3 regions of the Shinella sp. Sh6 genome follow, and region 1 is predicted to be linked to each of the others. Evidence: riboswitches for the same ligand, from Rfam matches in the RefSeq annotation. Region 1 holds a riboswitch; each other region holds the start of a gene.
What was found. A riboswitch is a leader RNA that binds a small molecule or an ion and turns the genes downstream of it on or off. The one in region 1 is predicted to bind thiamine pyrophosphate.

Region 1 (2,253 bases):
CTTCGGCTCGGCGCTCAGGAATTTCGGCGTGCGCGACCTCATCAATGCGCTCGGCGCCTTCGCGCCGCCGCCGCGCGACCAGATGGCGGACGTGCGCAAGGTCCATGCCGCGGAAGACAGGATGACGGCCTTCGTCTTCAAGATCCAGGCCAACATGGACCCGAACCACCGCGACCGCATCGCCTTTGCCCGCGTCTGCTCCGGCATGCTGGAGCGCGGCATGAAGGTGCGCCTTGCCCGCACGGGCAAGACGATCGGCCTTTCGGCGCCGCAGTTCTTCTTCGCCTCGCAGCGCCAGCTTGCCGATACGGCCTATGCCGGCGACGTCGTGGGCATTCCCAACCACGGGACGCTCCGCATCGGCGATACGCTGACCGAGGGCGAGGCGCTGGTCTTCGAGGGCGTGCCCAACTTCGCGCCGGAAATCCTGCGCCGTGTGCGGCTGGAAGACGCCATGAAGGCCAAGAAGCTGAAGGAGGCGCTCCAGCAGATGGCTGAGGAGGGCGTCGTGCAGCTCTTCTCGCCGGAGGACGGCTCGCCCGCCATCGTCGGCGTCGTCGGTGCGCTGCAGCTCGACGTGCTGAAGGAGCGGCTTTCGGCCGAATACGGCCTGCCGGTCTCCTTCGAGATGTCGCGTTTTTCCGTCTGCCGCTGGATCTCGTCCGACAGCGCGGCCGAGCTCGACAAGTTCGTCACCCAGCGCCGCGGCGACATCGCCCGCGACCTCGACGGCGACCCGGTCTTCCTCGCGCAGGATTCCTTCTCGTTGCGCTACGAGGCGGAGCGCTACCCGGCGATCAAGATGGTGGCCATCAAGGAGTATCACGTCAGCAAGGCGTGAGATGGCGGGCGTCGCTTAGCCCCTCATCCGGCCTGCCGGCCACCTTCTCCCCGCAAGCGGGGCGAAGGGGTATGACGCACCGTTTTCCTAAAGCAATAGCGGTTCGTGGGGCACGTCCCCTCGCCCCGCTCGCGGGGAGAGGGTTAGGGTGAGGGGCAACCTTCCGCCTGCGACTTTCCCCGTGACACGCGCGCCCGCATCTGCGACAACCCTCCCCGGACAGGGGCGTCCGCCGTCAGGCGGGCTGAGAAGCACCCTTTGAACCTGAACCGGATCATGCCGGCGGAGGGAGTCGCAGGGTGCCGTTTCCCGCCGCCCGCAGGCCGCCTCCGCTAGAAGGAGGCGCTATGGCCGAGACGATTGCCAACATCCTTTCCATCGCGGGGTCCGATCCGTCCGGCGGCGCCGGCATCCAGGCCGACCTCAAGGCCTTCGCGGCCTGCGGCACCTACGGCATGGCGGCGCTGACGGCTCTCACGGCGCAGAACACGCAAGGCGTCTCCGCCGTCCATCCCGTGCCGCCCGCCTTCGTTACGGCGCAGGTCGCCGATGTCTTCCGCGATATCCGCATCGATGCGGTGAAGATCGGCATGATCGCCTCGGCGGAGATCGCCGAAGCCGTGGCGGATGCGCTCGCGCCGCACCGCGCGGTTCCCGTCGTGCTCGATCCGGTGATGATCGCCAAGGGCGGCTCCCCGCTGCTGGCGGCGGAGGCCGTCTCGGTGCTGACGCGCCGGCTGCTGCCGCTTGCGAGCGTACTGACGCCCAACCTGCCGGAAGCCGCCGCGCTTCTCGGGGCGGCGGAAGCCGTGGACCGGGCCGGCATGGAGGATCAGGCGCGGCGCCTGCTTGCGCTCGGCCCGAAGGCGGTTCTGCTCAAGGGCGGGCATCTGCCGGGCACTGAGAGCCCGGACGTGCTGGCGACGGCGGAGGGCGTGCGCTGGCTCGAAGGCGTGCGGGTGCCGACGCGCAACACGCACGGCACCGGCTGCTCGCTGTCGAGTGCCCTTGCGGCGGAACTCGGCAAGGGGCGGCCCCTTGCCGAGGCCGTGGCGGCGGCGAAGCGCTTCGTCGCCGGTGCGGTGCGCGGGGCGGATGCGCTTTCCGTCGGCTCCGGCCACGGCCCGCTGCACCATTTCCATGCGCTCTGGCGATAGGCGTCAGCGGTCGGCGAGCGCCAGCCGCAGGCCCATCAGGCCGAGGGCGGCGGCAAAGCTGCGCTGGGTCCACAGCATGACCTTCGGCCGGCCCAGCACCTGCCGGCGCAGCCCCGCGGCAAGCGCGGCATAGAGCGCGAAGACCAGGAAGGTCAGCGCCATGAAGACGCCGCCGAGGAAGAGCATCCGCACCGTCGCATCGGGTGCCTGCGCAGGCACGAATTGCGGCAGGAAGGCGAGGAAGAACAGCGAGAG
Region 2 (2,253 bases), 900 kb from region 1:
ACCACTTGGCCATGATCGAGCCGCCGCGCGAGACGATGCCGGTGACGCGGTTCACGGTCAGCGGAATGTAGTGCAGCCGCACGCCGGCATGGATGGTGAAATAGTCGACGCCCTGCTCGGCCTGCTCGATCAGCGTGTCGCGGAAGACCTCCCAGGTGAGGTCCTCGGCGATGCCGTTCACCTTTTCCAGCGCCTGGTAGAGCGGCACGGTGCCGATGGGGACCGGCGAGTTTCGGACGATCCATTCGCGGATATTGTGGATGTTGCGGCCGGTCGAAAGGTCCATGACCGTGTCGGCGCCCCAGCGGATCGCCCAGACCATCTTCTCCACCTCCTCCGCCATGGAGGAGGTGACGGCGGAGTTGCCGATATTGGCGTTGATCTTCACCAGGAAATTCCGGCCGATGATCATCGGCTCGGCTTCCGGGTGGTTGATGTTGGCGGGGATGACCGCCCGTCCGCTCGCGACCTCCTGGCGGACGAATTCCGGCGTCACGAAATCGGGAATGTGCGCGCCGAAACTCTCGCCGTCGCGGGCGAGCGCCTCCTTCGCGGCCTTGCGGCCGAGGTTTTCGCGGATGGCGATGAACTCCATCTCCGGCGTGACGATGCCGGCGCGGGCATAGGCGAGCTGCGTCACGGCCCGGCCGTCCTTCGCGCGGCGCGGGCGGCTCAGCACCGGGAATTCCGGCGTCAGCCGCTCGCCGGTGGCAAAGCCGTTGTCCTCCGGGCGGACATGGCGGCCGTCATAGGCCTCGGTGTCGCCGCGGGCGGCGATCCAGCCTTCGCGAAGGCGCGGCAGGCCGGCCTCGATGGCAACGGCATGGGCGGGATCGGTGTAGGGACCGGAGGCGTCGTAGACGGTGACGGGCGGCTCGCCGGAGGTCGGATGCAGGGCGATCTCGCGCATCGGCACGCGGATATCCGGGTGCAGTTCGCCGGGAATGTGGATCTTCCGCGAGGCGGGCAAGGCGCCGGTCGTGACGGTGGGGGTGAGTTTCTGGGCGGCAATGTTCATCGGTGAGGCTCCAAGTTTGCAGTTGGAGACCCAGTCCTAGAGCCGGAATGATGGAAGGACGCCGATGCGCAATCCGGTTCACGGATTGCCCCTCACAGCGCTTGCACCGTCCCTACGCCAGTATGAACTGGATCAGGTTCAACGGGTCACTGCGCTGCGGATGCCAGCAGTATCTCAGCCCCTTGTCGGGACCCCCCTGGTGAATGCGGTAAGCAAAAACGCTATGGGAGGATTTGTCAACATAGGTATTTTATGTAAGTATTTGCTTACTTTTTGTTGCGCTGCGCATTGATGATATCTAGCTGAAACAACAATCGAATTACGCCCCGCGTGACGCCCTCTCCGTCGTCATCCTCGGGCTTGACCCGAGGATCCACCGAAACGGCACGCGTGGAATTTGGGGCATGGATCCTCGGGTCAAGCCCGAGGATGACGAAGGAGAGGGGAGAGAGGAGGGGCTTGGCGGAAAGAAAAACGGCGGGGCATAGCCCCGCCGTCCCAGTTGACGTGGCTTGGGAAAACTATTCCCGCTCGCCCGTGAAATTCAACAGCAGCTGGAAGATGTTGACGAAGTTGAGGTAGAGGGAGAGCGCGCCGAAGACGGCCATCTTCTGCTGGGATTCCTGGTCGATGTTCTCGGCATATTGCTCCTTGATGTTCTGCGTGTCCCAGGCGGTGAGGCCGACGAAGACGGCGATGCCGATCACCGAGATGGCGAACTGCAGGGCGGTCGAGCCGAGGAAGATGTTGACCACGGAGGCGATGACGACGCCGATGAGGCCCATCATCAGGAAGGAGCCGAACTGCGAGAGGTCGCGCTTCGTCACGTAGCCGTAGAGGCTCGTCGTGCCGAACATGGTGGCGGCGATGAAGAAGGTGCGGGCGATGCTCGTGCCGGTGAAGACGAGGAACACCGAGGCGAGCGAGAGGCCCATGACGGCGCAGAAGGCCCAGAAGGTCATCTGCGCGGCGCTTGCCGACATCGTCTGGATCCTGAACGAGAAGAAGAAGACGAAGGCGAGCGGCGCCAGCATCACCACCCATTTGAGCGGCGAGGTGAAGATCGGCACGTAAAGCGCCGGCGTGGAGCCGACGACAAAGGCGACGAGGCCGGTGATGACGAGGCCGGCGCCCATATAGTTGTAGATGCGCAGCATGTGCTGGCGCAGGCCCTCGTCGAAGAGGGCGGCCGACTGCGCCTGCGCGCCGTGGCCGTATCGCTGCTGGATGGGTTC
Region 3 (2,253 bases), 400 kb from region 1:
CCTTCGGCCAGACGAGCGTCGCCTGGCTCTCGGTCGTCGCCCTTCTCGGCATGGGCATCCTCACCTGGGTCGGCAACTGGTATGCCGGCGAGCGCCGGCTTGCCGCGAGCCGCCCGGCCGCGAGCCGCGAGCTGCCGCTGCCGCGCGGCAAGGTCGCCTGGGCGCTCGCCGTCCTCGTCCTGCTGACGACGACGAAGAACGCCTATCTCTCCAGCATCTCGAGCTATTTCACCTTCTACACGATCAACCGCTTCGGCCTCGACGTGCAGCAGGCCCAACTCATGCTGTTCCTCTTCCTCGGCTCCTCGGCGCTCGGCGTCTTCCTCGGCGGGCCGATCGGCGACCGCTTCGGCACGCGTTTCGTCATCTGGTTCTCGATCCTCGGCGTCATTCCCTTCGCGCTGCTGCTGCCCTATGCCAACCTCTTCTGGACGGGCGTGCTGACGGTGATGATCGGCCTCATCTTCTCCTCGGCCTTCTCCAACATCGTCGTCTTCGCGCAGGAACTGGTGCCGGGCCGCGTCGGCATGATCGCCGGCATCTTCTTCGGCTTCGCCTTCGGCGCGGGCGGCCTTGCGGCGGCCCTGCTCGGCGGCGTCGCCGACAGCCGCGGCATCGGCTTCGTCTTCAAGGCCTGCTCCTACATGCCGCTGCTCGGCATCCTGACGGTCTTCCTGCCGCGCCTGCCGGCAAAGCACTGAACCTTGCCGGAAGCACGCACGAAAAGAGGCCCGGATGCACCCCGCATCCGGGCCTTTGCTATTGCGCGCGGCCGCGCGCGGCATTATGCCTTCTCCTGCTCTAACGGGGTGCCCGCAGGTTTGCCTGCCGGCTGAGAGGCGGTTTCGCCAACCCGAAGAACCTGATCCGGCTCGTACCGGCGGAGGGATTAGACGGCACATCCAGCGCCCTATTCCCGTTTGTGACCAGACAAGGAGGCGCCGATGCGCAAGACTGTTCTCATTTCGATCGCGGCGCTTGCCGCATCCCTCGCCTTTCCCGCGTTCGCGCAGGAAAAGACGCTGACCGTCTACACCTACGAAAGCTTCGTCGCCGACTGGGGACCGGGGCCGAAGGTCAAGGAAGCCTTCGAGAAGACCTGCGGCTGCAAGGTCGAGTGGGTGAGCGCGGCCGACGGCGTCGAGCTCCTCACGCGCCTGAAGCTGGAGGGCGAAGGCACGAAAGCCGACGTGGTGCTCGGCCTCGACACCAACCTCATCTCCGAGGCCAAGGCGACGGGCCTCTTCGAAAAGCACGGGCTGACATCGGAAGGCCTCACCGTGCCGGGCGGCTTTTCCGACGATACGTTCCTGCCCTACGACTACGGCCATTTCGCCGTCGTCTATGACAGCGAGACGCTGAAGAACCCGCCGTCGAGCCTGAAGGACCTCGTCGAGGGCGACGCCTCGCAGAAGATCGTCATCGAGGACCCGCGCACCTCGACGCCGGGCCTCGGCCTCCTGCTCTGGGTGAAGTCCGTCTACGGCGACAAGGCGGGCGAGGCCTGGGGCAAGCTGAAGGACCGCGTCCTGACCGTCACGCCCGGCTGGTCGGAGGCCTACGGCCTCTTCACCAAGGGCGAGGCGCCGATGGTGCTCTCCTATACGACGTCCCCCGCCTATCATGTGATCGCGGAGAACACCGAGCGCTACAAGGCGGCCGCCTTCTCCGAGGGGCACTACGTGCAGATCGAGGTGGCGGGAATGACGCGCACCTCCGACGACAAGGATCTCGCCCGGAAGTTCCTGACCTTCATGGTCGGGCCCGAGTTCCAGTCGGTCATCCCGGAAACCAACTGGATGATGCCCGTCGGCAAGACGAAGGAGCCGCTGCCGGCCGCCTTCGACGCGCTGGTGAAGCCGGAAAAGACCTTCCTGATGTCCTCGGAGGAGGTCGCGGCCAACCGCAAGGCCTGGATCGACGAGTGGCTTTCCGCCATGAGCGCGAAATAAGATGCTGTTCGCCCGCGCCGAACGCCGGACGCTGCGCGCCGCAGGGGCTTTCGCCCTTTGCGGCGTCGTCGCCTTCGTCGGCGCGGCGACGGTGGTGCTGCTCGGCCACGCGGGCGAGGGCGGCGGCGCGCCGCTCTTCGATGCCTATATCCGGCGGGTGGCGACGTTCACGCTGATGCAGGCCGTGCTCTCCACCGCGCTTTCCGTGCTGCTCGCCATCCCCGTCGCCCGGGCGCTGGCGCGCCAGCGGACCTTTCCGGGGCGCGTGTGGATCCTCCGGCTTTCGGTCGTGCCGCTCGGC

Region 2: linked by a shared signal. The riboswitch ahead of thiC (phosphomethylpyrimidine synthase ThiC) and the one ahead of thiD (bifunctional hydroxymethylpyrimidine kinase/phosphomethylpyrimidine kinase) in region 1 are both predicted to bind thiamine pyrophosphate.
Region 3: linked by a shared signal. The riboswitch ahead of thiB (thiamine ABC transporter substrate binding subunit) and the one ahead of thiD (bifunctional hydroxymethylpyrimidine kinase/phosphomethylpyrimidine kinase) in region 1 are both predicted to bind thiamine pyrophosphate.

The regions. Positions count from the first base shown of each region.
Region 1 is NZ_AP044005.1:3,821,529-3,823,781, forward strand. It holds gene ACZ5TO_RS18285 (peptide chain release factor 3) at 1-841, shown strand, start outside; TPP riboswitch at 1,053-1,149, shown strand; gene thiD (bifunctional hydroxymethylpyrimidine kinase/phosphomethylpyrimidine kinase) at 1,189-1,998, shown strand; gene ACZ5TO_RS18295 (LysE family translocator) at 2,002-2,253, opposite strand, start outside.
Region 2 is NZ_AP044005.1:2,926,420-2,928,672, reverse strand. It holds gene thiC (phosphomethylpyrimidine synthase ThiC) at 1-1,018, opposite strand, end outside; TPP riboswitch at 1,110-1,226, opposite strand; gene ACZ5TO_RS13975 (Bax inhibitor-1/YccA family protein) at 1,540-2,253, opposite strand, start outside.
Region 3 is NZ_AP044005.1:3,419,468-3,421,720, reverse strand. It holds gene ACZ5TO_RS16395 (MFS transporter) at 1-701, shown strand, start outside; TPP riboswitch at 796-906, shown strand; gene thiB (thiamine ABC transporter substrate binding subunit) at 945-1,952, shown strand; gene thiP (thiamine/thiamine pyrophosphate ABC transporter permease) at 1,954-2,253, shown strand, end outside.